2 regions of the Comamonas sp. Z3 genome follow, and region 2 is predicted to be linked to the other one. Evidence: riboswitches for the same ligand, from Rfam matches in the RefSeq annotation. Region 2 holds a riboswitch; the other holds the start of a gene.

Region 1 (15,015 bases), on a different contig from region 2:
GTTGCCTTGCGCAGATGCTCGCGCGCGACGGCCATCTGCTCCTCGTCGGCATAGGCCTTGCCCAGGGTATAGCGCAGCAGCGCACCGTCCTTGCCGGCTGCCAGCATGCCCTCCAGATTGCGAACCATGGGATTCATGTGTATTTGCTCCTCGGACAGCGAGTGTCGCATTCGACTCATCCGATCATGGGAATGGCCGCTGCGGCGATACGGCCTCTTGCAAATCGGCTCTTGCAGCGCTGCAAACCGTCCCAAACTGCGGCCAATGTCCCACTCAGGCGCCCGATCTTGTTTAACAAACCGAGCCTCACCACCCCCCTCGCCGACTACGAGGACTCGCCTCAATACTCGGGCGGGCGCTTTCGCAACACACATCCACGTCCGGCCAACAGCCCCAAGCCCGATGCCGGGACGCTATGGAAGTTCTTCTTCAACAAGCCGGCCGATTCCGAGCCGGGCAAGGCACTGCCCGTTCTGCCGCTGAGCACGGCTGAACTGAACCTCGCGCCCGAGCGCAGCCTCTATCGCCTGGGCCATTCGACCTTGCTGATGAAGCTTCGCGGCGGCTGGTGGCTGACGGACCCAGTGTTTTCCGAGCGTGCCTCTCCACTGTCGTTTGCCGGCCCCAGGCGCTTTCATGCCCCGCCGATTACCCTGGACGAGTTGCCTGCCTTGCGCGGCGTGCTGCTGTCGCATGATCACTACGATCACCTGGACCGCGCCACCATCCGCGTGCTTGCGCCCAAGGTGGGCATTTTTCTCTGCCCTTTGGGAGTGGGAGACAGACTGGCGGCCTGGGGCGTGCCGACCGACAAGATCGTTCAGCACGACTGGTGGCAGGGCAGCGAGGTCGACGGCCTGCGTTTCACGGCCACGCCAGCCCAGCATTTCTCGGGACGTAGCCTGCGCGACGGCAACCGCACGCTCTGGGCGTCCTGGACCATAGAAGATCGTCAGGCCGACAGGCCGCTGCGCGTCTTCTTCAGCGGCGATGGCGGCTACTTCGACGGTTTTGCCGAAATCGGCAGGCGCTTCGGCCCCTTCGATGTCACGTTGATGGAGACCGGCGCCTACGATGCCCACTGGCCCTATGTCCATATGCACCCGGCGCAGACCGTGCAGGCTCACCGGGATCTCGGCGGCCAATGGCTGCTGCCCATACACAACGGCACGTTCAACCTCGCCATGCATGCCTGGTGGGACCCGTTCGAGCAGATCCTGGGCCTGGGCAGACAGCACGGCATAGCGATTGCCACCCCCATGATGGGCGAGCGCCTGGACCTGGGCGCTCCGCATGCGGGCTCGGCCTGGTGGCGCGCCTGCGCCGGCTTGAAGGCGGATTCGCACCAACCGTCTTCAACCGGCGAAGTAACGCCACTAGACTTCCGCCCCCATCCTTGATGCGCGCAGACAGCCAGGCCTTGATCCGCAGGATGCCCCCGTAACTCCACGGATCCGGGCGCAAACATGTCATGGTAGAGTTTGCAGGGCACTGCCGACACCCACTCGCTCCCCCAGGTCGGCAAACGCTATGAGAGCCTGCCAAGGAGACACCCATGCCCTCGCTTGCGCCATGCGCGGTGAACCGGATCGCTACGGATGCCTTTCCCGCCAGTCAGCGCCTGGACCAATGGGAGGCCTACAACGCGTCTTTTCTGGTCGGATTGCGCTGCTCATCCTACGCCGACGAAGGTCTGAACGCGCGGCAGAGCAATATGCGGTTAGGCCAGCTGGCCATGGCCGACATCGACGGCAATGCCCATGTCATCGAGCGCACGCCACAACTGGTGCGCCAGCATCCCAAGGAGTCGGTTTTCGTCTCCCTGGTGCTCAGCAGCGGTGCCTTCTTCTATCAGGAGCACAGCTGCATCCACCTTGCCCCCGGCGACCTGGTGATCTATGACACCCGGCATGCCTATCTGTTCGGCTTCACCCACCAGATGCACCAATTCCTCGTGGATACGCCCGCAGACTGGTTCTACCGCAACTGCAGCCGCGCGCAACTTCCCGGCCCGATCTGTGTTTCGGGAGCGGCAGGCAGCGGACGCGTGCTCAATCACGCGTTCCAGAAGCTGGTAGGCAATGCCATGGCCCGCCCGGAAGGGGTGGACCAGGATCGGCTGCAGTTCGAGGCCTGCGACCTGCTGCGCACCATGCTGGCCGGAGAGGCAGCAGGCAGCAGTGCGCTACGCGCCTCCCACCTGCTGGCCGCGCGCGTCCATATCGACGAGCACCTGCACCGCCACTCACTGGATGCGAGCGAAGTCGCTGCCGCCTCAGGCGTCTCCCTGAGGCACCTGAACCGGATGCTGCAGGCCGAGGGACACAGCGTGACCGAGCTGATTCTCATACGCCGCCTGGAGCGTGCTGCCATAGAATTGCGCCAGGCTGCCCTGGGCCGCTACAGCATCGCCGAAATCGCCTACCGCTGCGGCTTTGCCAGCCAGGCCCACTTTGCGCGCAGGTTCCGCTCGCACCACGGCATGACACCTACGCAAATGCGCGAGCAGCCCGGTCTGCACCGGGCTACGACTTAGCGGCAGGCGCTGCGGGCACCACCAAGACTCAGGAACTACCGGCGTGAGCGCCGGACCCGGCATCTCGGTCCACTTCCAGCGACTGCGGCTGCACCAGCACCTTGATCGCATCCCCTGCAGACGCCAGCCGCTCAAAGCCGTCCTGTATGGCAGCTTCCAGACTTACGACGTGGGTCACGATCTTGCCTGCGTCCACGACCCCGCGAGCCATCAGCTCCAGCAGTTCCGGATACAGGCCCCGATAGCCCAGGCTGGAGGTAATGCGCAGCTCACGGTTGACCAGATCGAAGGTATCGATACGCGCCTCGGGCATGAGCCCCAGCAGCACGGCTTCGCCGCCCTTGCTCAGCACTCCAAGAGCACCCTGCAGTGTTTCCGGGCGGCCCACCGCTTCAAACGAGACTGGTACGCCCACCCCGCCCGTGAGTTCACGCACCTGCTGCACCACATCGCCCTGACTGGCATCGACCGTGTCGCTGGCGCCTAGCTCGCGCGCCAGACCCAGGCGCCGTGCATCGACGTCGACGGCAATGATGCGGCCCGCTTCATGGTGCCTAGCCATCATCACCAGCAGCAGACCGATGGCCCCCATGCCGAAGATGACGCAATCGTCGCCAGCGCGCAACGCGCTTCGGCGCACAGCATGCAATGCCACTGCAGCAGGCTCGGCCACCGCAGCCTGCCTAAAGCTCAGCGAAGGGGGCAGCACATGCGCCATATAGGCGGGAACCACGGCTTCCTCTGCCATGCCACCATCTCCCATGAGCCCCACAAAGCCCATGGATTCGCACAGGTTGTAGCGCCCGCTGCGGCAATAGATGCAGTGCCCGCAGCGGTACTCCGGCTCCACGGCAATCCTGTCGCCAACGCCGAGCACTTTCACATCTGCTGCCACTTCCACCACCGTGCCACAGAATTCGTGACCGATGACGATGGGCGCAACACGACCGGACAAGGGATGCGGGACATTGACCGGAATCGAGTCTGGCCCGTGCAGATACTCATGCATGTCACTGCCGCAGATCCCGCAGTACGCCACCTCGATGCGGATTTCTCCGGCCTTCAAGGGCCTGCGCTCGATGACTTCCAGACGCAGATCGAGAGCGCCATGCCATTTCAGAGCTTTCATGCCTGCGACTCCTTCAATGCGGCAGCCAGCAAGCCGCTGCCAACGCGCCTGGGCGCTGTTTCAATCAGCCCCAGGGAAAGCATGCCCGCCAGCAGAGCACCCGCAGCCGCCACCCACATCACCACATCAAGTCCCCACCGATCGGCTGCCAGCCCGGCCAGCGTCGGGGCGACGAAACCACCAAGCAGCTCGCCAAAACCCATGATCATCCCCAAGGCCGTGGCCATGGCCGCTCGCGGAACGGTCTCCGCCGGAATCGTGGCCATGAAGAGCGTGAAGCAGCCCAGGCCGGTGTAAGTCAGCAACAGCAAGCCGCCCAACAGCGCCGGTGACTGCACATGCAAAAAAGCCATCGGACAGCAGGCCGCGACAAAGGAGAAGAAGATCAGTGCAGGACGGCGACCTACCCGGTCCGAAATGGCTGGCACTGCGAAACCCCAGATGACCCAGGCCACGCCCATGCAGCTCATGACCGCACTCATCGTGCCCGGCTCGAAGCCCTTGGCATTGACCAGATAGGTCGGCGCAAAAGAGATGATGATTACGAACCAGGCCATGAAGACGCAGCTGATCAGCACGCTCAGCCAGATATTGCGCTCACGCAGCAGAGCCCAGCGTGAGCCTGTCGGCACGGCTTCGGCCTGGCCGCTGCTATCTGTGCTTCGCACATGGCGCCAGATAAGCGCTGCGGCAATCAGCCCCGGAACGCAGGTCAGGTAGAACGCAGTGCGCCAGCCATAAGCCACGGCCAGCGCAACAATCACCGGCGGTGCGATCACGGCGCCCAGCAAGCCCGCAGACGAGCCCTGCAGCAAGCCCATGTTGAGGCCGCGACGGCTCGGCGTAGAGGCTTCGACCATCAGAGTCTGCGACAGCGGCAGTATCGGCCCTTCCGCCAAACCCATCATCGCTCGCAACAACAACAGCCCCACAAAGCCGCCCACCAGACCCGACAAGGCCGAACACAGCGAAAACATCAGTACCGAAAGAATCAGCACCGTTTTGCGCTTGCCCTTGCGGTCTGTGTAGGCCCCGAAGAATGCACCGGAAGCCGCCCATGCCAATGCCAGGATCGACGAAAGCATACCCAGCTGGGCATTGTTCAGATCCAGTTCCTTGGAGACAAAAGGAAATAAGAACGACAATGCCAGGCGGTCAAAAAAAACGATACCAAAAGTGAAAAACAGAATGAGCAGCAGCTTGTTTTCATAGCTCACCCACCCGATTTTTAGGGCTTCATCTCGATGTCTCATGTCTCTCTCCATTCCGTTTTTGGCGGGTTATTCCATTATTCAGAAAATCCCGCCTTTCATCTGATGCATTTTCAAGCCAATTTCAGATAGCTATCGAAAAAGCGTGTCCACATAATCTGCACCTATGCCGACTTTTTCATAGTGCTTTCGGCATAGCTCTATGTAGCTGTGAACATCGAAATATCCGTCCGGCTTTCCGTCATCATCGAGCCAGATCAGCGGCCCCTTGACGATAAAGAACGCACGCATGGGTTGCTCATGTTCATAGGCCACCAGGGTATGGCCTTCCCCCGGTGTCTCGTAGACGAAATCACCGGCACGGGCCGTCCAGTCATGCTCCAGATAACCCCATTTCCCGGAAATGGTATAGGCAAATACTTCATGCGGGTGGTAATGCCGATTGACCAGACCCGCTTCCTTGGCCATCAGAATATCGCACCATTTGTTTTGCGATGGAGAAATCCAGAGAGGGCGGGACAATACAGTCTCTGAGAATGGAACATAATAGCGCTCGTCCTCAGTGGGCGCGTTCTGTATATAAACTTCCGGCTGCGCATCGGGCTGAAAGCAATCAGAAATCGGCTTCAGATTCTTCCAAAATTCGTTCGTGGCTTTTTCGGGCATTTTGTCTCCTTGGATAAATGTTCTTTGATGAACGTCATAATCCTATCTGCGGCAAAAAATCTGTTTTGCCTCCTCCGGACATGGCGTTTGACCCCGCAAGACAAACCCTGGACAAGGCCGGCCGGACCCAGGCTGAACAGCACACATCGGGAGCGCTTCCGAAAATCGACCGGGGATGACCGAGAATGCCGCCATGCATATTTCACGCCACTCACGCTGTCTTGCTGCATGCGCGGCCGTCTTGGGAGCAGTGCTGCTTAGTGCCTGCGCCGGCAACCCTGCCATGGCGCCTAAGGCGGCCGACATCACTCCCCTGCAGCCCCAGGCTGACTCCGCCCCCGCTTCCGGCGGCCAAACCGTAAATTGGCCCGCCTGGATCAATGCAGATTGCACGCCCCCCGCCCAGCTCGACCAGCAACCCCGTCCACGCCGCCACACCACGCCTTTCATCAGCGCCCACTGGTTTCCGAACGGATTGGAGACCACGGTGGTCTTCCGTCTGGAAGTCACAGCTCAAGGTCAGCTCGGCCGTGTGGCATACCAGCCCGCCGATGCCGATCCACGCATCGTGAAGTCCATACTGCAATCGCTCAAACGCTGGCAGTTCAAGCCCGGCATGCGCCAGGGCCAGCCTGTGACGTCCTGCTTCGAGCAGCCCTATCAGTTGGTGTTTCCGCGCCAAGAAGTCGACGCCCCTCGCACGCCCACCATGAACACAGACCCGCAGTGAGAGCGCAAGCTCAGTGATAGACGATCTGTGCTCGAAAACCCCAAAATCCACTCATTGCGGTGGTGCAGGCACCCTGCCCACCGCTAGAATTGCCAACGTCAGGAGAGAGTGCCTGCAGCTTGAAGCTGCCTCGCACCGCCGAAGGCGCAGACCCCCACCCGGTGTCAAAACGCTCAGGCAAAAGGACTGACAAGCGCTGCAAGGTGTGCAAACCTGCAGCGTCCCTTGCTGGAGAGAGATGAAGGCCGTCATTTCGTATGTGCGCCGACATCCACCGAAGGAGCAAACTGCCCGCGAAAGCAAGGGCGGTGAATCTCTCAGGTAAAGCGGACAGCAGGGCAAGCCCGCCACGCATGGCCCAGCCATGCATGGCCACTCATTTTGGTTTGACCACCGGAGCGCTTGCCTGTGACTGCTGCTGACACCTCTTCCGATCTGCGTTCCACACCGCTGTTTGCCCTGCACCAGAAACTGGGTGCCCGCATGGTGCCGTTTGCCGGCTACGCCATGCCCGTGCAATACCCTCAAGGCCTGATGGCCGAGCACCTGCACACCCGCAAGGCCGCCGGCCTGTTCGATGTCTCGCACATGGGCCAGTTGCTGCTGCGTGGCCCCGATGCCGCCGCCGCGCTTGAATCGCTGATGCCCGTCGATGTCATGGACCTGGGACAGCACAAACAGCGTTACGGCCTGCTGCTCAATGAGCAAGGCGGCATTCTGGACGACCTGATGTTCGTCAACCGTGGCGAAGATCTGTTCCTCATCGTCAACGGCGCCTGCAAAGAGGCCGATATCGCCCATATCCAGAGCCGCATCGCCAACCGCTGCGAGGTCATCCCTCTGCCCGAGCGCGCCCTGCTGGCCCTGCAAGGCCCGCAAGCCGCTGCGGCACTCTCGCGCCTGATTCCCGGTGTTGCGCAATTGGTCTTCATGACCGGCAATCACTTCGACTGGCAAGGCCATGCGCTCTACATCACGCGCAGCGGCTATACGGGCGAGGACGGTTTTGAAATCTCCTTGCCCGGCGAAGCGGCAACAGCTTTTGCCGAAGCGCTGCTGGCCCAGCCCGAGGTGGCGCCCGTCGGTCTGGGCGCGCGCAACTCGCTGCGCCTTGAAGCCGGACTTTGCCTGTATGGCAACGACATCGACACCAGCACCACGCCCGTCGAAGCCGCGCTGAACTGGGCCATGCAGAAGGTGCGCCGCAGCGGCGGCGAACGCGAGGGAGGCTTTCCCGGTGCAGCCATCGTGCTGGAGCAATTGCAGAACCCGCAATCGCTGCGCTGCAAGCGCGTGGGCCTGATTGCGCTGGAGCGCATTCCCGTGCGCGAGCCCGCTGTGCTGGAGAACATGGACGGGCAGCATATCGGCCACATTACCAGCGGCCTGCTCAGCCCCACGCTCAACCAGCCCGTGGCGCTGGCCTATGTCGAGCCCGACTACGCTGCCATCGATACGGAAATCTTCGCCATGGTGCGCGGCAAGCCCGTGCCCATGAAAGTGGTCGCCACGCCCTTCGTTCCCACCCGCTACTACCGCGGCTAGGTCTGCCGCCGCGGATGAGACGGGCCAGTTTGCCAAACAGCGGCCAGAACACCGCTAAAGTGCGATCTGGACCTTTCTCAAACAACACCCGATTCCCCTGAATCCCCCATCTGGAGCTTTTCATGAGCATCAAGTATTCCAAAGAACACGAGTGGATCAACGCCGCTGACACCAATGCCGCCATCGTCGGCATCACCGTACACGCACAGGATGCGCTGGGCGATGTGGTGTTTGTGGATCTGCCTGCCGTGGGCTCCACCTTCAAGGCCGGCGATGTCGCAGGCGTGGTCGAGTCCGTCAAGGCTGCTGCCGATGTCTACATGCCCGTGACCGGCGAGATCGTCGAAGTCAACGAAGCCCTGCGCGATGACCCGTCGCTCGCCAACAGCGACCCGCTGGCCGCAGGCTGGTTCTTCAAGGTCAAGATGAGCAATGTGGGCGAGCTCGAAGGTCTGATGGAAGAGACCGCCTACAACGACTTCGCCAAGGACAACTAAGCGTATCAACGGCCCTCGCTCTGCGAAGGCCGTTTTTGCATGCAGCCATGAGCACCATCCAGTATTTCGACGATCCGGAAGTCGGTCTCGCCCGCGAGACCAGCCACCCGGCCTTTGTGCGCATCGCGACCCAGGACTTCTACTACGACTGCGGTGACGACTTCAGCCCCTTCGGCAACGATGACGGCAGCGACACACTGGCCGCACTTGAAGAGTGGTACCAGGAGCAGACGGGCAGCAAGCCCGCCAAGGCGCTGCGTTTTTTGCACCAGCAACTGAGCGACTGGGATCTGCCAGTGCCCGAGGACATGCTGGCTCATGACGATGCGGCCAAGGCCCAATGGCTGGCCAGCGACGACATGAACCAGAGCTATCTGCGCTCGGTCTGCCGCGCCCACGTGGCCACGGCCTTTGGCCAGTTCAAGATCACCGGCAGCATCGATGCCGATCTGCACCAGCAGGCACTGCTTGCCCTGGCCTGCCAGCAATGGCTGAACACCGTGGCACGCAGCAAATATCCCGATTGGGAGTATGCCGACCAGGAAAGTGAACGCCTGGCCCTGATGAACACCGCGCTGGAACAGGCCAGCGCTGCTTGAAGCACCGGCCGCATGCCTTCAGGCATACGGCATTCACGCATGCCTGGCATGCAAACCGTCAGTCACAGTATTTGAGAATAGGTCCCTCCCATGCTGATGTCGCCTCCCGCCCCCGTCGCTTCGCTGCAAGCGCTGGAAAACAGCCACGAATTCATCCCCCGTCATATAGGCCCGGACGCCGAGGAGCAGCAAAAAATGCTGGCCGCCATCGGCAAGCCCTCGCTGGACGCCTTGATTCGCGATGTGATGCCCGACTCCATCGCCCGCGCCAGGCCCATGGATCTTCCGGCGCCGATTACCGAAGCCGCTGCGCTGGCCGAACTCAAGGCCATCGCCAGCAAGAACCAGATGCTGAAGAGCTTTATCGGCCAGGGCTACTACGGCACGCACACGCCGGGCGTCATCCTGCGCAACATCCTCGAGAATCCCGCCTGGTACACAGCCTACACACCCTACCAGGCCGAGATTTCGCAGGGTCGCATGGAAGCACTGGTCAATTTCCAGACCATGGTGACCGACCTGACCGGCATGCCGATTGCCAATGCCTCGATGCTGGACGAAGCCACGGCTGCCGCCGAGGCCATGACGCTGGCCAGGCGCTCTGTCAAATCCAGAAGCCATCGCATCGTGCTCGCCGGCGATCTGCACCCGCAGACGATTGAAGTCATCCAGACCCGCGCCCGGCCGATCGGCATCGAAGTGGTGATCGCCAACAGCCAGCAGGAGTGGGAAACTGCGCTGGCAGGCGATCTGTTTGCCGCGGTCATCCAGTACCCCGCGTCCAGCGGCTGGATTGTGGACTGGAAGGCCGATGTGCAAGCCATTCACGCCAAGCAGGCGGCTGCCATCGTGGCAACCGACCTGCTGGCCCTGACCCTGCTGACACCTCCCGGAGAATGGGGTGCCGATATTGTCGTGGGCAACAGCCAGCGCTTCGGCATGCCCATGGGCGCAGGCGGCCCGCACGCAGCCTTCATGGCCTGCCGCGACGAATACAAGCGCAGCCTGCCTGGTCGCCTGGTGGGCGTCAGCGTCGATGTGCATGGCAAGCCCGCCTACCGCCTCGCGCTGCAGACGCGCGAACAACATATCCGCCGCGAAAAGGCGACGTCCAATATCTGCACGGCCCAGGTCCTGCCGGCCGTGATCGCCAGCATGTATGCCGTCTACCACGGCCCCCAGGGGCTGAAGCGCATCGCACAGCGGGTGGCACGCCTGACGGCGATCCTGAGCCGGGGCCTGGCCCAGCTGGGCTTCAGCGCCCATCACCACGACACGGCCTTCGACACACTGAGCCTGCATACCCGGGAGGCAACCGATGCCCTGGCGGCCCGTGCCGTATCCCGAGGCGTCAATCTGCGCAAGGCCTGGGATGAATATCTCTGCATCAGCCTGGACGAAACCACGACCCGGGCCGATGTCGAGCTGCTCTGGAGCATCTTTGCCCAGGAGGGCCAGGTTCTGCCCACCATCGAGGCCATGGACGAAGGCCCGACCTCGCTGATCCCCGAATCCCTGCAGCGCAGCACAGCCTATCTGAGCCACCCGGTCTTCAACACCCACCATTCCGAAACCGCCATGCTGCGTTATATCCGCAGCCTCAGCGACAAGGACCTGGCACTGGACCGCAGCATGATCCCGCTGGGCAGTTGCACCATGAAGCTCAACGCCACCAGCGAGATGATTCCCATCACCTGGCCAGCGTTCGCCGACATCCACCCGTTTGCGCCCTGCAACCAGCTGCAAGGCTATGCCGAGCTGGACCGGCAGCTGCGCGACTGGCTGTGTCAGGCCACGGGCTACGCGGGCATCAGCCTGCAGCCCAATGCGGGCAGCCAGGGAGAATACGCAGGTCTGCTGGCCATCAAGGCCTTCCATGAGTCACGCGGCGAGGCACACCGCAATATCTGCCTGATTCCCAGCAGCGCCCACGGCACCAACCCGGCCAGCGCGCAAATGGTGGGCCTGCAGGTCGTGGTCACCCAATGTGACGACAACGGCAACGTGGACATGGCGGATCTGAAGCTGGCCTGCGAGAAGCACAGCGCCAATCTGGCCTGCATCATGATCACCTACCCCAGCACGCACGGCGTGTTCGAGACCCAGGTCAAGGAGCTGTGCCAGCTGGTGCACAGCCATGGCGGCCGCGTCTATGTGGACGGCGCCAATATGAACGCCCTGGTGGGTCTTGCAGCGCCTGGCGAGTTCGGCGGAGATGTCAGCCATCTGAACCTGCACAAGACCTTCTGCATTCCCCACGGCGGCGGCGGCCCCGGAGTCGGCCCCGTATGCGTGGTCGAGGATCTGGTGCCCTTTCTGCCGGGGCATGCCACCGCAGGCGATGTCCGCCAGGTGGGCGCTGTCAGCGCAGCGCCTCTGGGCAATGCAGCCGTTCTTCCAATCAGCTGGATGTATATCCGCATGATGGGCGAACCGGGCCTGAAGCTGGCAACCGAGACCGCCATCCTCAACGCCAACTACATCAGCGCGCGACTCAAGGAGCACTTCCCCACGCTGTACGCGGGCGAATACGGGCACGTGGCCCATGAGTGCATCGTGGATCTGCGCCACTTCAAGGACAGCTGCGGCGTGATGGCCGAGGACGTTGCCAAGCGTCTGATCGACTACGGCTTCCATGCACCGACGCTGTCCTTTCCCGTGCCCAACACGCTGATGGTGGAGCCGACCGAGAGCGAAAGCCTGTATGAGCTGGACCGCTTCGTCGAGGCCATGATCGCCATCCGCGCCGAAATTGCCGAAGTGGAGGCCGGCAGACTGCCGCGGGACGACAACCCGCTCAAGAACGCGCCCCACACGGCAGAGTCCTTGCTGACCGCAGACTGGCAGCATGGCTATAGCCGCGAGACAGCTGCCTACCCCCTGCCGGCGCTGCGCCGCGCCAAGTACTGGAGCCCCGTGGGCCGCGTGGACAACGTCTATGGTGACCGCAATCTGTTTTGCAGCTGCGTGCCCATGGATGCCTACGCTAACTGATAGCCCGAGACCGGCCTTCCGCCGCCAAAGCCAGTGCACTGCCGTCGCACTGGCTTTTTTCATCCCGATTCAAGCCCATGCACCCGGCAATAGGACGCGCCCTGCCATCAGTGAATGAGTGCCCAAGGTCCATGCCCTCTCCAGGGCTGCTGCGGGACATGGTCTTGAATGGGCCGATGATGAGCAACGATCCGCTTTTTCTAGGGCAGGAGCCGGGACCGGCTTACACTGCCGGGAATTCTGCCTGTTTCATGAGCTCCTCCGAACCCACGCCCCCACCCTTGCTGCCTGTGATCGACGGCGGTCTGCCCCTGCATGCCCTGCTGGCCCCGGGCGCCGCCCCGTTGGGCCTGAACGCCAGCACCCAGCCCCTGGTGCCCGACGATGATGACCCGCTGCAGGCTCTGGTGGCAGAGCTGCGCAACTACCAGCACGAGCTGGAGCTGCAGAACGAGGTGCTCAACTACAGCCAGGCCGTGGCCGAGAGTGCGTCGGAGCGATTTGAGACACTGTTTGCCAGCATCCCGCTGCCGCTGCTGGTGGTCGACGAATACGATATGGTGGTCCAGGCCAATGCCATGGCCCACCGCGCATTTCAGCCCACCGAGAAAGATCGGCTGCTGATCAACTTCAAGCCCTTTGTGCACTTCAAGGATGCGGAGCGCGTGACCACAGCCTTCGAGCAGGCCAAGGCGCTGGGGCGTGCCGAAGTCCACGAGGTACTGTTCCGGATCACCGACGAATTCGAGCTCTGCGGCGACCTGCATGTGGCGGGCGTGATCGTGCCACAGCAAAACGGCCCGGCCACCTGGCAGTATCTGTGCGCCGTGGTCAACCAGGGCCCGCTGCTGGCCGAGCGCAAGGCCTTGCAGGAACGCAACCAGCAGCTCTATGCCAGCGAAAGACGGCTGGAGTCGGTAATCAACTCTGCGCTGGATGCCATCATCTGCGTCGACCAGTACCAGCGCATCACCGTCTTCAACCCCACGGCGGCAGCCCTGTTTCTGTGCTCGCCCCAGGATGCGCTGGGCAGTCCGCTGGAACGCTTTTTGCCCGATGCTGCACGGGCACTGGCCTTTTCCTCGCTGACCACGCAGGCCGTGCTGGGCGAGATGACGGGTCTGACCATGGCGGGACGCGAGATCCCCATGGAAATCAGCGTCTCCTTCGAGCACCACAGCAGCGGCGACACCACCACCATCTTTGCGCGCGACCTGACCAGCCGCAATCGTGCCGAAGCCCAGCGCAATGCGCTGGAAACCCAGCTGCGCGAATCCCACAAGATGCAGGCCGTGGGCACCATGGCCGGCGGGATCGCCCATGACTTCAACAACATCGTGGGCGCCATTCTGGGCAATGTGGAGCTCGCAAAAGTCGACAGCGCCAACAACCCGGCCGCCATGGAAAGCCTGCGCGAGATCGAAAAAGCCGGTCGCCGTGCGCGTGATCTGGTGCGCCAGATTCTGACCTTCAGCCGCAACGACCTGCCCGAGCGCCGCCCCGTTCAGGTGCAGGAGGTCATGTCGGACACGGCGCGCCTGCTGCGCGTGACCTTGCCACCTTCCATAGAATTGCAGGTACTGGAGAGCGAGGGGCTGCCGCCGCTGATGGCCGACCCCACCCAGGTGGAGCAGGCGCTGTTCAATCTCTGCAACAACGCCATGCAGGCCATTGGCAACCAGCGCGGCTTCATCCAGATGCGGGCCATGCGCATCGCGCCCGACCATTACCAATGCGAACGCCTGGGCCTGCCTGTGGCCGAATACCTGGTCTTCATGGTGCAGGACTCGGGCCCCGGCATCGACATCGTGACCCAGCGGCGTATCTTCGAGCCTTTTTTCACCACCAAGCCGGTGGGCCAGGGTACCGGCCTCGGTCTGTCGGTGGTACATGGCGTGATGCGCACCCATGGCGGCGCCGTCGATGTGCACAGCGAGCTGGGCCAGGGCAGCTGCTTCACGCTGTACTTTCCCCTCGGCGAGCCGAGCGGCAGTCACCCTACGCAGGCACCGCTGCGCACGGACAAGCCCGAAGCGCCGCTGGCCGAGCCGGTCCAGGCCACGCGCGCCAGCCATGTGATGTATGTGGATGACGACCAGGCCCTGGTCTTTCTTTTCCAGCGTCTGCTGCGCCGTCGCGGCTATGAAGTCTCGGGCTTCACCGACCCGCGCGAGGCCATGGCGGCCCTGGAAAGCGAGCCCGAGCGCTTTGACCTCATCGTCACCGACTACAACATGCCCGGCTTCAGCGGCCTGGACCTGCTCAGGCAGGCTTTGCAGGTCAGCCCGCAACTGCCCGTGGCGCTGGCCTCCGGTTATGTGACGGCCGAGATCGAGCAGGCCGCGATTGCAGCCGGAGCCCGGGCCCTGATCCACAAGCCCAACGACGTGCAGGAGTTCTGCGCCACCGTTCATGAGTTGCTGAACCCCTGAAACCACCGACAAATGCTTGAATGAGTGCGTTGAACTGTGTTTATGAAGATGAGCATCTGCTGGTGCTGGACAAGCCCTCGGGCCTGCTGTGCGTGCCCGGTCGCGGCCCGGACAAGCAAGATTGCCTGAGCCTGCGCGCCCTGCAGCATTTCGGCGATGCGCTGGTGGTGCACCGGCTCGATCAGGCCACCTCGGGTCTGGTCATCATGGCGCGCAATCCGGTCGTACAGCGGCAGCTCGGCCAGGCCTTTGCCGAACGCCAGGTCGACAAGCGCTATATCGCCGTGGTGGCCGGTGATCTGCAGGCGGGTCCGGAAACCGCCGATGCCCAGGGCTGGCAGCTGATCGATCTGCCGATCGCGGCCGACTGGGAACGCCGTCCGCTGCGAGTCATCAACCACGAAAACGGCAAAAGCAGCCAGACACTATGGCAGGTGCTGGAGCAGACCGGGCAGCAGGAGATGACCTGCACCCGCGTCCTGCTGAGTCCGCTGACGGGCCGCACCCATCAATTGCGCCTGCATATGGCCACCTCGGGTCACGCCATCCTGGGCGATGCGCTGTATGCCGACGAAACGGTGGCCAGCGCCAGCCCGAGGCTGTTGCTGCATGCGACGGCACTGGAGCTGGTACATCCGGTCACCGGCACTTTGCTGATGCTGAAAAGCGAGCCTGA
Region 2 (15,015 bases):
GATCCCATGATCCACTGGTGCGCGCCGGCCCGGTCGGCCGAGGGAAAGTCCGGCACCAGATTGCCGTGACCGTTGACGGGGAAGGGCGGCATGGCTGCCAGCGTCCCGGCATCATGCTCGGCCACGCTGACCTGGCCGCGTATGGCTTGCAGCTCCCATTCGCCTGCCGCCAGCCCGCTAGCCTGCAGCAAGGGCCTGGTATCCGGGCCCAGGGCCAGCACCAGCATCGGGGCTTCGGCCAGGGTCTGGCCCTGGGCATCCTGCACTTGCCAGAGCTGGCGCAGCGGATCGCGCAGCAGCCTTGAGGCCGAAGCATGACCTTGCCAATGAATTCCGGGGGATTGCAGCAGCGCCTGCACCAGTTGTGCAGGGCGCACCCAGCCCGCCTGCTCATGCCAGACAGCCTGGCTGTCTGCAGGCAGATGGGCCGCAGCCAGCTGAGCCGGCTGCACGGGCGCGCTCCAGTGCAGACCCCAGGGGTAGGTATCGCTTCCGGGCTGCAGCCATGACCTGGGCAGATGGGAAGGCTCGTTCAGGTCGTGTTCGAGCACCCCGCCATGAGCCCAGTCTCGGGCAGGCTGCAGTTTGTTTGCCTGGCTCAGTTGCTGCAGATTCTGTAGCGTTGTGCGCACGCCGCTTCTGGACAGGCGTGACAGGACGCTGTCGTCGGGCGAAATATGCGGGCAGAACAGGCCGGCAGGCAGGCCCGAGGCCCCTGCAGCAGGCGCGGCCGCCGCATCCAGTACGGTCACTTCCCAGCCACGCCTGGCCAGGCTGGCGGCGGCGGCGGCACCGGCCAGACCCGCACCCAGCACCAGACAGCGACCGGCCTGGCTCACCGGCGCAGGCAGGCCGTCGCTGCGATGGCGCGGTTCCCAGGCCGGGTTGTAGGCCGCATGCAGGTTATGGCGCTTGGGTGGCACGCCGGCGCGCTTCTTGACTTCAAAACCCTGAGCCTTGAGCGCCTGGCGCACATGTCCGGCTACGCACCAGGTGGCCAGCCGGGTGCCCCGGCGGCAATGGCGGGCAATGTTCTTCATGGCGTCTTCGTCCCACATCTCGGGGTTGAGCTGGGGAGAAAAGCCATCCAGGTACACGCTGTCTGCCGTCAGCTGCTGCTTGCGCAACATGGTCTTGGCGTCGCCTATATAGAGCGTCAGCAGCACCTGGCCGTCGTCGAACGAAAGGCGGTGCACGCCGGGCAGCAGCCCCCACCATTGCGCGGCCAGCTGCTCGCCAAGCGGACGCAGTGTCTCGTCGGCGGGCAAGGACTTGAGCAGATCCTCGCGCGAGACCGGGTGGGCTTCCACCGAGACAAAATGCAGCATGCGCGGGCGTTTCGGGTCGGCTTTCCATGCCGCCCAGGTGACGAGAAAGTTCAGGCCCAAGCCGAAGCCGGTTTCCAGAATGCGCCACTGAGCCGCATCGGCCCAGGCCGCAGGCAGACCGCAGCCGCCGAGAAAGACCTGTCGGGCCTGGTCAAGGCCGCCCAGCTCGCTGTGATAGCGGTCGCCAAATCGGGTGTTGTAGGGGGTGCCATCCGGCATCCATGTGATGGGTTCAGACATGGAAAGTGAAACTACATGGGTAATGCATGGCGCAGTCTAGGTCAGAGCAGCCAAGCAAGGGCCTAGCGGCCCCGCCGCCCCGCAGCGATGGCTGCGTCCCCCTTCTGCGCAGCAAGAGAGGGGGAAGGCGCACAGCGCCACAGGGGGAGTCTCGATCACTCCCAGCGCTGCTGGTAAGAGAAAACTGGCAGGCGCCACTTGAAACGAATCGCGGCCAGACGGAAGGCCAGACCGCCTGCAAAACAGACAAGGGTGCTGATATTGGAGCTTACCTCCAGATAGCGCAGGCCCAGGAACATCAGGCATACGGACAGCGACACGCTGGCATACAGCTCGCGGCGGAACACCACGGGGACCTGGTTGCAGAGCACGTCACGCAAAATGCCGCCGCTGATGCCGGTAATCATGCCGGCCATGATGATGACGATGGTCGGGTAGCCCAGTTCCAGCGCGGTATTGCAGCCGATCAGCGAAAAGGCGATCAGGCCCATGGCGTCCAGCAGCAGAAACACCTGCTTGAGGCGGTGCATATGGCGGGCGATCACCGTGGTCAGCAGGCCGAAGCTGATGACCAGATACACATATTCGGGGTGCTGAGTCCAGCCTATGGGGTAATGGCCCAGCACCATGTCGCGGATGGTGCCACCGCCCAGCGCGGTGACGAAGGCGATGACCACGACGCCAAAGATATCCATATTGCGCCGGCCTGCAGCAAGGGCGCCGGACATGGCTTCGGCGGTAATGGCCACCAGATAGATGACCAGCATGACGGTGAAGTTGGAGGCCTGGAACGAGTCCAGCAAAGAGATGGAGGGAAGCATGAAGGCACTTGAAAATAGACCAGCCACTCGCATCAGCGGGAGTGTCCGGCTTGCCTCTCCCGCTGTCCTTTTACCTGAGAGTTGCACATGGGCGCCTTCGCGGTGCGCATGCTTGCCCCTTCGGTGAGCCCTGCAGACTTGTGGTCGCGGGCTGCTCTCCAGTTGGCGATATCCGGGTCCTGTCAGACCCACCTGCGGTACTTATTGCCTGAGCGATTATGGGAGTTTGCGCCTTCGGCGGGAACCGTTGACAGGTTCCGCTCTCCCGCGGGATGGGCGCGATTCTAGCCAGTTCCAACGACTTTATTCGGGTTAATACCTGTATCAATTGGGTTTGAGCGGTCTTGCGGCTGTCAGCCTCGGTGCCCCTGGGCTGCCTGGGCGCGCCCTTGCTCTCACCGGTTGGCTGTTCGGCAGCCCGCAAGAAAAAAGCCCCGAGGCCTGGGCCAGGGGGCTTGGTGTCCAGGTCGACCGAACTTACTCGGCGCTGGGAGGCACGTAGCCTGCTGCGGCATCTGCGCCGCCGCCAAAGAAATGGTTTTCCATCTGGCGGGCCAGGTATTGGCGGGCACGGGCATCGGCCAGGTTCAGGCGGTTTTCATTGATCAGCATGGTCTGGTGCTTGAGCCAGTCGGCCCAGGCCTGCTTGCTCACGCTTTCATAGATGCGCTTGCCCAGTTCGCCGGGGGCAGGAGGGAAATCCAGGCCTTCAGCGTCTTGACCAAGCTTGATGCAGTGAACGGTACGTGCCATGTGTAGGGTCCTCTTGGTTGATCTCAGATGTTTGGGTAATAACAAACTGAAATCTTAGTAGTTTGAGTTTTAAGAATGCGGCTCAAGAATGCGCAGCAACGGGGCAGAAGCCCGTTATCCATTCACTCCAAGAACACAGTCCAATGAAAAATCGTCGCAACTTTATCAAGTTTCCTCTGGCTGCCGGTCTGATTGCTGGCTTGACCCTCTCGGCTCTGCCCACATTGCCCGCTTTTGCGCAGACTGGCGTGCAACTGCTCAACGTCTCCTACGACCCGACACGCGAGCTCTATGTGAACTACAACCAGGCGTTCGCCAAGCACTGGAAGGCCACGCAGAATCAGGATGTGACCATCAAGCAGTCGCATGGCGGCTCGGGCAAGCAGGCACGCTCCATCATCGACGGCATCGAGGCCGACGTGGCCACGCTGGCCCTGGCCGGCGATATCGACGCCCTGGTCAAGAACGGCAATGTCAAGGCCGACTGGCAAAAGCGCCTGCCGCACAACAGCGCGCCCTACAGCTCCACCATCGTGTTCCTGGTCAAAAAGGGCAATCCCAAGGGTATCAAGGACTGGGACGATCTGGTCAATCCCGGCATCCAGGTGATCACGCCCAACCCCAAGACCTCGGGTGGTGCACGCTGGAACTATCTGGCGGCCTGGGAATTTGCCAAGCGCAAATACGGCGGCGATGCACAGGCCAAGGACTTCATCACCAAGCTCTACAAGAACGTGCCCGTGTTGGACACCGGCGCGCGCGGCTCCACGGTGACCTTTGTGCAGCGGGGTCTGGGCGATGTGCTGCTGGCCTGGGAGAACGAGGCCTATCTGGCGCTCAAGGAGTTCGGCCCAGAAAAGTTCCAGATCGTCGCACCTTCGCTGTCCATCCTGGCCGAGCCTTCGGTGGCCGTGGTCGACAAGGTGGTCGATAAAAAGGGCACGCGCACCGTGGCCGAGGCCTATCTGAAGTATCTGTACTCCGAAGAGGCCCAGCGCATCGCCGGCAAGAACTTCTACCGTCCGACCGATGCCAAGGTGGCCGCCGAGTTCGCGAGCCAGTTCCCCAAGCTGGAGCTGTTCACCATCGACAAGGCTTTTGGCGGCTGGGCAGCGGCAGACAAGGCCCACTTCGCCGATGGCGGCAGCTTTGATCAGATCTACACCAAGAAATAAGAGAAACGCAGGACGGGAGCGCGATGAGTGCTCCTGTCTTTGCAATGACAAAAAGATAGAGCCAAGCCCATGTCGATTTTGCTGATTGCCGGTAGTCCCTCGCAGCCCTCGCGCTCCAGTGCCCTGCTCAATGCCGTGGCCGTGCGTCTCCAGGCCCAGGGTCTGAACACCGAGTCCGTGCTGCAGCTCAACCAGCTGGACCCTGCAGCCCTGCTGCATGCCCGCTTCGATCATGCCGAGATTCGTGCCGTGACCGAGCGCGTGGCCCGGGCCGATGCGGTGGTGGTGGCCACCCCCGTCTACAAGGCAGCCTATAGCGGTCTGCTCAAGGTCTTTCTCGATGTGCTGCCGCAGACCGCGCTCAAGGGCAAGCTGGTCCTGCCCCTGGCCACGGGCGGCAGCCCCCACCATATGCTGGCGCTGGACTACGCACTGCGCCCGGTGCTGCAGTCGCTGGGAGCGCGGCATATCCTGCCGGGTATCTATGCCACCGACCAGGGCGTGCCGCTGCTGCCCGAGGGCGGTTACGGCCTGGCTCCCGAGATTGCCGAGCGCGTCGAGGATGCCGCCCAGCTGCTGGCCACCGACCTGCGCCGCAGTGCCCAGTGGGCAGCCGCCAATGACTTTGAGAGCATCGCCTTCGCCGATGTGCGATGTAGCGTTTGAATTAACGCCCCCCTGAGCTGCCACGCGGCTTCCCCCGAGGGGGACGACAGCCTCGCTGCGGGGGCCCTTGCTTGCTGTCCTTTGATGGGGCGGTGCCCATTTCCCCATGTCTCTTTTTTTGATAGCAGTCCCCGCACTGAGAAGGCCGAGCTGCGCCTGAAATCAGGCCAAGAGATGCCTGAAGTGTGTGGACTGGGAACTCCAAGGATTGATTTCTCATGACCGATCGCAACAACACTTCATCGGCTATTTCGTCGCAACTGCCAAGTGCCTCGCGCCGCCAGTGGCTGGCGGGGACGGCTGTTTCTGCCCTGGCCCTGGCTTCGGGGCGTCTGCATGCGCAGCAGGGCAATGGCACGGCAGGCGCCCCGCGCGTGCTGCGCGTGGGCCATCAAAAAGGCTGGTTGTCGATTCTCAAGAATCGCGGCACGCTGGAAAAGCGCTTGAGTCCGCTGGGCGTGGCCGTGCGCTGGGTCGAGTTCAACGCTGGCCCCGTACAGCTGGAGGCGCTCAATGTGGGCTCCATCGACTTCGGCGATGTGGGCGAGGCTCCGCCGATCTTTGCCCAGGCCGCCGGTGCACCCCTGGTCTATGCCGGTGCCACCGTGGCGCGGCCCGGTCTGGAAGCCGTGATCGTGCCCAAGGGCTCGCCGATCCGCAGCGTGGCCGACCTCAAGGGCAAGCGCATTGCCTACAACAAGGGCTCCAACGTCCATTACTTCCTGGTCAAGCTGCTGGAAAAGCATGCTCTCAAGTACGGCGATGTGCAGTCGGTCTTTCTGGCGCCGCCCGATGCGCGGGCCGCCTTCGAGAAGGGCTCGGTCGATGCCTGGGTGATCTGGGATCCGTTCCTGGCCTCGGCCCAGAAGACCCTGGATGCGCGCTTGCTGGCCGATGCCAGGGGCGTGGTCAACAACCGTGCCTACTACTTCACCTCGCGCGACTATGCAAGCCGCAATGCCGATGTGCTGCGCATCGCGATCGAGGAAATCGCCGCCATCGATGCCTGGGCCAGCAAGAACAAGAGCGCAGCAGCGGCAGAGCTGTCGCAGATCCTGGGCCTGGACACCGCCGTGACCGAGCTGTATCTGAACCGTACCGAATTCGGCACCAAGGCCGTGAATGCCGAAATCCTGGGCGAGCAGCAAAAGATTGCCGATACCTTCTTCGATCTCAAGCTGATCCCCAAGAAGCTCAATCTGCTGCATGCAGCTCCCGTGGATCTGCTGGCCAGCCGCTGAGACAGGCCGCCACCGCCATGAGTTCTGCATCCACTCCACCCCGTTTCCGGCGCGGTCGCCGTCAGGCGCTGCAGCTGCTGGGCACCACGGCCTTCAGCTGGACCCTGGCTGCCTATTACGCCGACGATGCGCTGGCCCAGCCTACGCCGGCCGTGGCGGCACCGGCCCAGCTGCGCATCGGCTATCAGAAGTCGGCCGTCAATCTGGTCGTGCTCAAGCAGCATGGCGTGCTGGAAAAGCGCTTTCCGGCCACCAGGATCAGCTGGCTGGAGTTTCCGGCGGGGCCGCAGCTGCTGGAGGCGCTGTCGGCCGGCAGCCTGGACTTCGGCCTGACCGGCGATTCGCCGCCCGTGTTTGCCCAGGCTGCCGGCAAGGACCTGCGCTATGTCGGGGCAGAGCCTCCCAAGCCCGAAAGCTCGGCCATTCTGGTGCTGGCCGACTCGCCGCTGAAGTCACTGTCCGACCTCAAGGGCCGGCGTGTGGCACTGCAAAAAGGCTCGAGCGCCCACTACCTGCTGGTGCGCGCGCTGGACAAGGCCGGTATTGCCTGGGCCGACATCCAGCCCGTTTACCTGGCTCCGGCCGACGCGCGCGCGGCGTTCGAGCGCGGCAGTGTCGATGCCTGGGCCATTTGGGACCCGTTTTACGCGGCCACCGAGCAGAGCATCCGAGCACGCGTGCTCAGCAGCGGAGAGGGGCTGACGGGCAACAACTCGTTCTATCTGGCCTCGCGTGGCCTGGTCGAGCACCATCCCCAGCTCATCAAGGCCTTGTTCGACGAGCTCACGCGTGCCGACCAGCTGGTGCAGGCCTCGCGCAAGGAGGCCGTGCAGCTGCTGGCCGCCTTCAGCGGTCTGGACGCGAATGTGGTCAGCCGCTTCATCGGCCGCAGGCCCAGCTCGCCGACCACGCCGCTCAATCCCGCCATGGTGGTCGAGCAGCAGCGCGTGGCCGACGCCTTTTTTCGTCTGGGCGTGATTCCGCGCCAGGTGAAGGTGGCTGACATCGTCTGGCAGCCCATGGCGGCGGAATACGCCATCCATGGCCAGACAAGCCCAGCCGCTTCATCCATCACGCCCGCCGTGGCATCCAGGCTCTAAATCAGGTTCAAGGAGATTTCGTCATGCAAGTGTTCTGGTTCATTCCCACCCATGGTGATGCCCGCTACCTGGGCAGCAGTGAAGGCGCACGCCAGCTGAGCCATGACTATGTCAAGCAGGTGGCCGTGGCGGCCGACAGCCTGGGTTACGAAGGCGTGCTGATTCCCACGGGCCGCTCCTGCGAAGACCCCTGGGTAGTGGCGTCCAGCCTGCTGCCCGTCACCAAGCGCCTCAAGTTCCTGGTGGCCGTGCGTCCTGGACTGCATCAGCCCAGCCTGGCTGCGCGCATGGCGGCCAGCTTTGACCGCCTCTCGGGTGGACGTCTGCTGATCAACCTGGTCACAGGCGGCGATCAGGCCGAGCTGGAGGGCGATGGCGTGTTTCTCGACCATGCGACGCGCTACGAGCAATCGGCCGAGTTCATCGAGATCTGGCGCGAAATTCTGGCGCGCAGCCATGAGGGTCAGTCGCTGGATTTCGAAGGCCGGCATCTGCAGGTCAAGGGCGCCAAGCTGCTGTTTCCGCCGCTGCAAAAGCCTTATCCGCCTGTTTATTTCGGTGGCTCTTCGCCCGCTGCCCATGAGCTGGCGGCAGAGCAGGTCGATGCCTATCTGACCTGGGGCGAGCCGCCAGCCGAAGTCGCCAAAAAGATTGCCGATGTGCGCGAGAAGGCCGAGCGCCATGGCCGCCAGGTCAAGTTCGGCATTCGTCTGCATGTGATCGTGCGCGAGACCGATGAAGAGGCCTGGGCCGATGCCGAGCGACTGATCAGCCGTCTGCAGGACGAGACCGTGATCCAGGCCCAGGCCGCGTTTGCGCGCATGGACTCCGAAGGCCAGCGCCGCATGGCCCAGCTGCACGCGGGCGGTACCAAGCGCAGCCGCAAGGATCTGGAAATCAGCCCCAATCTCTGGGCCGGTGTGGGTCTGGTGCGTGGCGGTGCAGGGACGGCTCTGGTGGGCAGTGCCCAGACCGTGGCCGATCGCATCAAGGAATATGCCGATCTGGGCATAGACACTTTTGTGCTCTCGGGCTACCCGCATCTCGAGGAAGCCTATCGCTTCGCCGAGCTGGTCTTCCCGCTGCTGCCCGTCAACGTGCAGCAAAAGCTCGGCGGCGGCAACCCCGGCGGTCCGTTTGGCGAGACCGTGGCCAACCTGTACTCGCCGCGAGCCGCTGCTTCGGGAGCCGCTGCTTCGGGAGCCGCTGCTGCAGAGCGCGAGCAGATCCGGGTATCGCAAAGCTGAAGGAGAGAGCATGAGTGATGTTCAAACGCTGACGTTGCAGGCTGCGGTCCAGCCTGCACGCCCGCCGGTGCCGCGCCTGGAGCTGCTGGCACGCCAGTTCGCCTTGCGGCTGTTGCCCTGGCTGCTGCCGGTCGCGCTGATCGCGCTCTGGCAGGCTGCATCGGCCTGGGGCTGGCTGTCCACGCGGGTGCTGCCCGCACCGCTGGATGTGCTGCGCGCGGCCTGGACGCTGGCCGAGTCGGGCGAGCTCTGGACGCATGTCAAGGTCAGTGCCGGGCGCGCGCTGGCAGGGCTGGCCATAGGCGGCAGCCTGGGCCTGCTGCTGGGCCTGCTCACGGGTTCGCTGCGCTGGGCCGAGACGCTGCTTGATTCCACGATCCAGATGGTGCGCAACATCCCTGCGCTGGCGCTGATTCCGCTGGTCATTCTGTGGTTCGGCATCGACGAGTCGGCCAAGCTGTTCCTGATCAGCATTTCAGTGTTCTTCCCCATCTATCTCAACACCTTCCACGGCATCCGCAATGTGGACCCGGGTCTGATCGAGATGGGGCGCAGCTACGGCCTCACACGCTGGCAGCTGTACCGCGACATCGTGTTGCCGGGGGCTCTGTCCTCCATCCTCGTGGGCCTGCGCTTTTCGCTGGGACTGATGTGGGTGATTCTGATCGTGGCCGAGACGATTTCGGCGCAGGCCGGCATCGGCTACCTGACCATGAATGCACGCGAATTTCTGCAGACCGATGTGGTGCTGGTGGGCATTCTGCTCTACGCGATTCTGGGCAAGCTGGCCGATGTGTTTGCCCGTTCCCTGGAGCGCTGGTGGCTGCGCTGGCATCCGAGCTATGGAGCCCCCTGAGCCGCTTCGCGGCCTCCCCCGGAGGGGGACGACGCCTTCGCTGCGGGGCGGCGGGGCCGCCTAGGCCCTTGCTAGGCGTCTCTGGGTTGGTGCGTGTCGGTTTCAAGAATGATAGGAGCTTGCGATGAGTAGTTTGTGGAGTCGTTTGACGCAGTCGCTGGTGGGTGCAGGTGCGCTGAATGCGCGTCAGCCGCTGGTGGCCTGGGAGGCCTCCTGGGACGAGGCCGAGGCCTTGCAGGCGAGTGGGAAGCTGTGGCAGCGGACCAAGGATGAGGAAGCAGATCAGCAGGGCAGCAGCAAGCAGCCGGATGTGCCGCAGAAAGTGGCCCAGGGTGTGCATTTGCAGACCCTGCAGCTGACCAAGCGCTATGGCGAGCGTGAAGTGCTCAAGCAGGTGCAGCTCGATGTCCGGCCCGGTGAGTTCATCGCCATCGTGGGGCGCAGCGGCTGCGGAAAATCCACCTTGCTGCGCCTTGTCGCGGGGCTGGAGAAGGCCAGCGCCGGGCAGTTGCTGATCGATGGGGGCGAGGGCCAGCAGAGCGGGGATACGCGCATCATGTTTCAGGATGCGCGTTTGTTGCCCTGGAAGCGGGTGCTGGACAACGTGATTCTGGGTCTGCCCGATTCAGCGCGCGAGCAGGGCCGCAAGGTGCTGGCGCAGGTGGGATTGGCCGACCGTGAAAACGAATGGCCGGCAAGGCTGTCGGGCGGCCAGCGCCAGCGTGTGGCCCTGGCGCGCGCCCTGGTGCACCAGCCACGGCTGCTGCTGCTCGATGAGCCGCTGGGTGCTCTCGATGCGCTCACGCGCATTGAGATGCACCGCCTCATCGAAGGTCTGTGGCGCAGCCATGGCTTCACGGCCTTGCTGGTCACTCACGATGTACAGGAGGCCGTGGCTCTTGCCGATCGCGTGGTGCTGATCGAGGACGGACGCATTGCGCTTGACGAGCGCATCGACTTGCCACGTCCGCGTGTACACGGAGATGCCCGCTTTGCCGCGCTGGAGACACGCATTCTGGACCGCGTGCTGCAAAAGCCCGAGCCAGAACAGGACGCCGGATTGCAGGATTGGCCTGGCGTGCCGGCTACGGGCCTGCGCTGGGCGATTTGAGCTTCCAACGAAAACAAAGAGAAACAGGCGGCGGGCGCAGCCGCAAGCTGTGCCGCCTGCCATCAAGATATGAATTTTCAGCAACTGCGTTCGGTCCGGGAAACGGCAAGGCGTGGCTTCAATCTGACCGAAGTGGCGGCCATGCTCCACACCTCGCAGCCTGGTGTGAGCCGGCAGATTCGTGAGCTCGAGGAGGAGTTGGGCATCGATATATTCGTGCGTGCAGGAAAGCGCCTGACGGGGCTGACGCCACCCGGCACGGCCTTGCTGCCCATTGTCGAACGCATGCTGCTCGAGGCCGACAATCTGCGCCGCGCGGGCGAGGACTTCCATGCCAGCGAGCGCGGAGGCCTGTCGATTGCCGCCACGCACTCTCAGGCACGCTATGCCTTGCCCCAGGTGGTGCGTGATTTCCGCAGGCTCTACCCCCAGGTTTCTTTGCATCTGCATCAGGGCTCGCCGCGCCAGGTGGCCGAGATGCTGCTCTCGGGTGAGGCCGATATCGGCGTGGCCACCGAGGCGCTGGGCAGTTACGAGAATCTGGTGACCCTGCCTTGCTATCGCTGGTCCCACAGTGTGGTCGTGCCGCCTGGCCATGCACTGCTCGATGCCTCCGGACCGCTGACGCTGGAGGATCTGGCGCGCCACCCCATCATCACCTACGAACAGGGCTACACCGGGCGCGCCCATATCGACAAGGCGTTTGCTGCCGCTGCACTGGTGCCCGAAGTGGTGCTGACCGCCATGGATGCCGACGTGATCAAGACCTATGCGGAGCTGGGCATGGGCGTGGGCATCATCGCCTCCATCGCTTTCGATGCCGAGCGTGACCGCCATCTGCGCGCCATCGATGCGCGCCATCTGTTCGAAGTCAATCTCACACGGCTGGCCCTGCGCCGCGATGCCTGGTTGCGAGGCTATGCCTATGCTTTTATCGAGAGCTTTGTGCCCACGCTGAAGCCTGAGGTGGTACGCGCTGCACTGCAGTCTGCAGAAGGTTGAAGTCCGAGGCGAATTCCATCGGCAAAGGCCCGAGCGCTGGCTGTCACAGTGCTGCGGGCTGCTTGGCCTGGATCGCCGCCCCAAGCCTGCCGCTCCCAGACTTGAGGGACTTGGCAAGGCCTGAACATGCTTGCACATCCTCGGGTCTGTTGCGGGTGCCTGGCGCGGCTCAGCCATGCGCGTGGTTCTGGACTGCGACGGGACTGGGCCATACCACTGGCCCCAGCAGGGCCTGATGCTGTTTTTAGGCCCTGCCTCTTTGCTCCAGTCAAATCCTGGTGAAGGTCTTTTTGAACCGCTGCGATTGCGCAGACTCGCGAGCTGATGATCTGCATAAGATGTTTTCGGTATAAAAATTTTTGTTTTTATTCTTTTGAGTTTTGTGGAGAAGGTTTCAGAATTGTTTTCATGCAGTGCAGCAAACACTGTTGTCATAACCTTCACGAGTTCTCAGGAGAATTTTGCATGTCCATTCAAGCCATCAACGTGCGCAATCAGTTCAAGGGCAAGGTCAAGGAAATCATCCGCGGTGATGTGGTTTCGGAAGTGGATGTGGAGACGCCTTGGGGCATCGTCACTTCCGTGATCACCACGCGTTCGGTCAATGATCTGGGTCTGGCCGTGGGCTCCGAGGTCGTGGCCCTGGTCAAGTCCACCGAGGTGTCCATCGCCAAGCTGTAATCCTCAAACCTTTTCCACACAACCCCCGCGCAGCTGCCTGCGCCGGGGGGTTTCTTTTTGGCGGGCAATGCGCTGTCGCGCAGTGCCCAGGCCTTACTCCAGGGTCATCAAGGCGGCGTTGCCGCCGGCGGCCGCCGTGTTGTGCGACAGCGCACGCTCGTGCCAGAGCCGCTCCAGTCGCACGGGCTGGCCTGCTTGGCAGCGCGTGGGCAGAACCAGCGGGCCGGGCCGTCCTGCCAATGCCTGCGACCATTGCAGAAAGCCTGCGTCGTTGCATTCCAGCAGCGCAGCGTCCATGGCCTCGGTCTGCGCAATTTCCTCGATGCTCAGCTTGTCAGGCAACAGCCGCACATGGTGGCGCAGTGCCTCAGGCAGCTTGTGGTGCACGGCGGTGCCGAGCGGGCTGGCTGGCCACAGGGCTTGTGAGCCGCAGGCCAGTGCGGCGGCCAGTTGCAGCAGCAGCATGGTCCTGTCCTGCGCCAGACACAGGGTGCGCGGCTTGCCAAGCAGTTGGTAGAGATTGCGCTCGCCGGTGGGGCCTGGCAGCAGGCGTGCGGCATGCAGATCGGGCAGGGCCGATTGCAGGCCCTCGCAATGACGGCTGACGATGGCCTCACCATGCTGCCTGGCCCAGTGACCCAGCTGCTGCAAGGCGACTGCGGCAGCAGAGGTGGCGGGGGCGGCAGTGAGCTGAGCCTCGCCGCACTGGTGCAGCAGCAGGTTCAGCAGCTGTAGCGGCGAGCTGGGTGCCTGCTGCAGGCGCGGCAGATACAGCGGCCCGCCGGCCTTGGGGCCGGTGCCCGACAGCCCTTCGCCGCCAAAGGGCTGAACACCGACCACGGCTCCCACCATATTGCGATTCACATACAGATTGCCTACATGTGCTGCCTGGGCGACCTGCTGCACGGTCTCGTCGATGCGCGTGTGCAAGCCCATGGTCAGGCCATAGCCCAGGGCGTTGATGTGCTCCAGCAGCTGCGGCAGCTCACGCCTTTGATACCGCAGCACATGGAGTACGGGGCCGAAGACTTCGCGCTCGAGCGGCTGCAGATCGGGCAGCTCGATCAGCGTGGGGGCCACAAAATGCCCTTGTACGGCAGTTTCCGGGCTCAGCGGCGATTGATGGATGCGCAGGCCCAGAGCTCCCAGCCTGGCGATGTGCCGCTCGATGGCTGCCTTGGCATCGGCATCGATCACGGGGCCCACATCGGTGGCCAGCTCGGCCGGGTCGCCGCAATGCAGCTCCTGCATGGCGCCGCGCAGCATGGCCAGCAGCCGGTCGGCGCAGTCGCTTTGCACGCACAGCAGGCGCAGAGCCGAGCAGCGCTGGCCGGCGCTGTCGAAGGCGGATGCAGCAATGTCCTGCACGGCTTGCTCGACCAGTGCGGATGAGTCCACCAGCATGGCGTTCTGGCCGCCGGTTTCGGCCACCAGCACCACGGGCTGGCCGTCGGGCCGCAGCCTGGCGGCGGTCTGCAGATTCAGCAGCCGCGCAACCTCGGTGGAGCCCGTGAACAGCACGCCTGCCACACGCGCATCGGCCACCAGCGCTGCCCCCACGGTTTCGCCCCGGCCGGGCAGCAGTTGCAGCACACCAGGCCCGATGCCGGCCTGATGCAGCAGGCGCACGGCTTCCTGGGCGATCAGCGGGGTCTGCTCGGCGGGCTTGGCAAGTACTGCGTTGCCGGCTGAAAGGGCGGCGGCGACCTGCCCGGTGAAGATGGCCAGCGGAAAATTCCAGGGGCTGATGCAGACTACCGGGCCAATGCCGGGGGCGAGCAGATCCGCAGCTGCCTGTCGCCGAATCTGGGCCGCGTAATAGCGCAGAAAATCGGTGGCCTCGCGCACCTCGGCTACGGCATTGGCGGCGGTCTTGCCAGCTTCGCGCATCAGCAGGGTCATCAGCGGCAGCATCTGGGTCTCGAAGCTGTCGGCGGCGCTCTCCAGCAGGCAGGCGCGTTGTTCGGCCGGGCTTGCCCCCCATGAGGGCTGGGCCTGCACGGCTGTCTGCAGTGCCTGTTGAATCTGCGCGGGCGTGGCATCGCTGACATGGCCCAGCAGCTCCTGATGATTGGCCGGGTTGGTGATGACGGTGCCGACGGCATCGGCGGTATGGCCGTCCTGGGGCCGGAGTGCCTGCCGGGTTTGCACAAGCGCCTGAGACAAGGCGCCCAGCACACCGTCATCGCTCAGATCCAGGCCTGTCGAGTTGATGCGCTGCGCACCCAGCAGGTCGCGCGGCAGTCCTATGCGAGGATGGGGCAGGCCTATGTCTTGCGCCGCATCCTGCGCAGCCTGAGCATCGAACTGGCTTTGGGCCAGCACCTGATCTGCGGGGGCTGCTATCAGGTCGGAGACCGGCCAGTCGGGGTTGGCAATGCGGTGCACGAACGAGCTGTTGGCGCCATTCTCCAGCAAGCGGCGCACCAGATAGGCCAGCAGCGTCTCGTGCGTGCCCACAGGTGCATAGATGCGGCAGGGGCGGCGCGCGGCCTTGTCCTCGGCTTCGACCACATGACGGTAGAGAGGCTCGCCCATGCCATGCAGACATTGAAATTCATAGCTGCCTACGCTGTAGGGAAGGGCGCTGGCGAGTGATTCGATGCTTGCTACCGTCTGAGCATTGTGGGTGGCGAATTGCGGGTAGATGGCATCGGGCGCGGCCAGCAGCTTGCGCGCGCAGGCGATGTAAGCCACATCGGTGTGATGTTTGCGGGTATAGACGGGATAGTCGCGCAGGCCGTCTATCTGGGCACGCTTGATCTCGCTGTCCCAGTAAGCGCCCTTGACCAGA

What was found. A riboswitch is a leader RNA that binds a small molecule or an ion and turns the genes downstream of it on or off. The one in region 2 is predicted to bind glycine.
Region 1: linked by a shared signal. The riboswitch ahead of gcvT (glycine cleavage system aminomethyltransferase GcvT) and the one ahead of FSY59_RS23215 (trimeric intracellular cation channel family protein) in region 2 are both predicted to bind glycine.

The regions. Positions count from the first base shown of each region.
Region 1 covers NZ_VOQU01000005.1:136,563-151,577, reverse strand. The annotation lists gene FSY59_RS16015 (hypothetical protein) at 1-137, opposite strand, end outside; gene FSY59_RS16010 (MBL fold metallo-hydrolase) at 288-1,400, shown strand; gene FSY59_RS16005 (helix-turn-helix domain-containing protein) at 1,556-2,536, shown strand; gene FSY59_RS16000 (2,3-butanediol dehydrogenase) at 2,565-3,665, opposite strand; gene FSY59_RS15995 (MFS transporter) at 3,662-4,918, opposite strand; gene FSY59_RS15990 (2,4'-dihydroxyacetophenone dioxygenase family protein) at 5,009-5,542, opposite strand; gene FSY59_RS15985 (energy transducer TonB) at 5,826-6,272, shown strand; glycine riboswitch at 6,362-6,471, shown strand; glycine riboswitch at 6,491-6,616, shown strand; gene gcvT (glycine cleavage system aminomethyltransferase GcvT) at 6,681-7,817, shown strand; gene gcvH (glycine cleavage system protein GcvH) at 7,940-8,314, shown strand; gene FSY59_RS15970 (MolR family transcriptional regulator) at 8,362-8,913, shown strand; gene gcvP (aminomethyl-transferring glycine dehydrogenase) at 9,004-11,907, shown strand; gene FSY59_RS15960 (PAS domain-containing sensor histidine kinase) at 12,159-14,339, shown strand; gene FSY59_RS15955 (RluA family pseudouridine synthase) at 14,360-15,015, shown strand, end outside.
Region 2 covers NZ_VOQU01000008.1:325,168-340,182, forward strand. The annotation lists gene mnmC (FAD-dependent 5-carboxymethylaminomethyl-2-thiouridine(34) oxidoreductase MnmC) at 1-1,547, opposite strand, end outside; gene FSY59_RS23215 (trimeric intracellular cation channel family protein) at 1,724-2,389, opposite strand; glycine riboswitch at 2,442-2,561, opposite strand; glycine riboswitch at 2,575-2,667, opposite strand; gene FSY59_RS23220 (oxidative damage protection protein) at 2,867-3,142, opposite strand; gene FSY59_RS23225 (sulfate ABC transporter substrate-binding protein) at 3,286-4,317, shown strand; gene ssuE (NADPH-dependent FMN reductase) at 4,387-4,983, shown strand; gene FSY59_RS23235 (sulfonate ABC transporter substrate-binding protein) at 5,202-6,224, shown strand; gene FSY59_RS23240 (aliphatic sulfonate ABC transporter substrate-binding protein) at 6,242-7,324, shown strand; gene ssuD (FMNH2-dependent alkanesulfonate monooxygenase) at 7,348-8,571, shown strand; gene ssuC (aliphatic sulfonate ABC transporter permease SsuC) at 8,582-9,427, shown strand; gene FSY59_RS23255 (ATP-binding cassette domain-containing protein) at 9,552-10,538, shown strand; gene FSY59_RS23260 (CysB family HTH-type transcriptional regulator) at 10,608-11,540, shown strand; gene FSY59_RS23265 (molybdopterin-binding protein) at 12,006-12,221, shown strand; gene putA (trifunctional transcriptional regulator/proline dehydrogenase/L-glutamate gamma-semialdehyde dehydrogenase) at 12,315-15,015, opposite strand, start outside.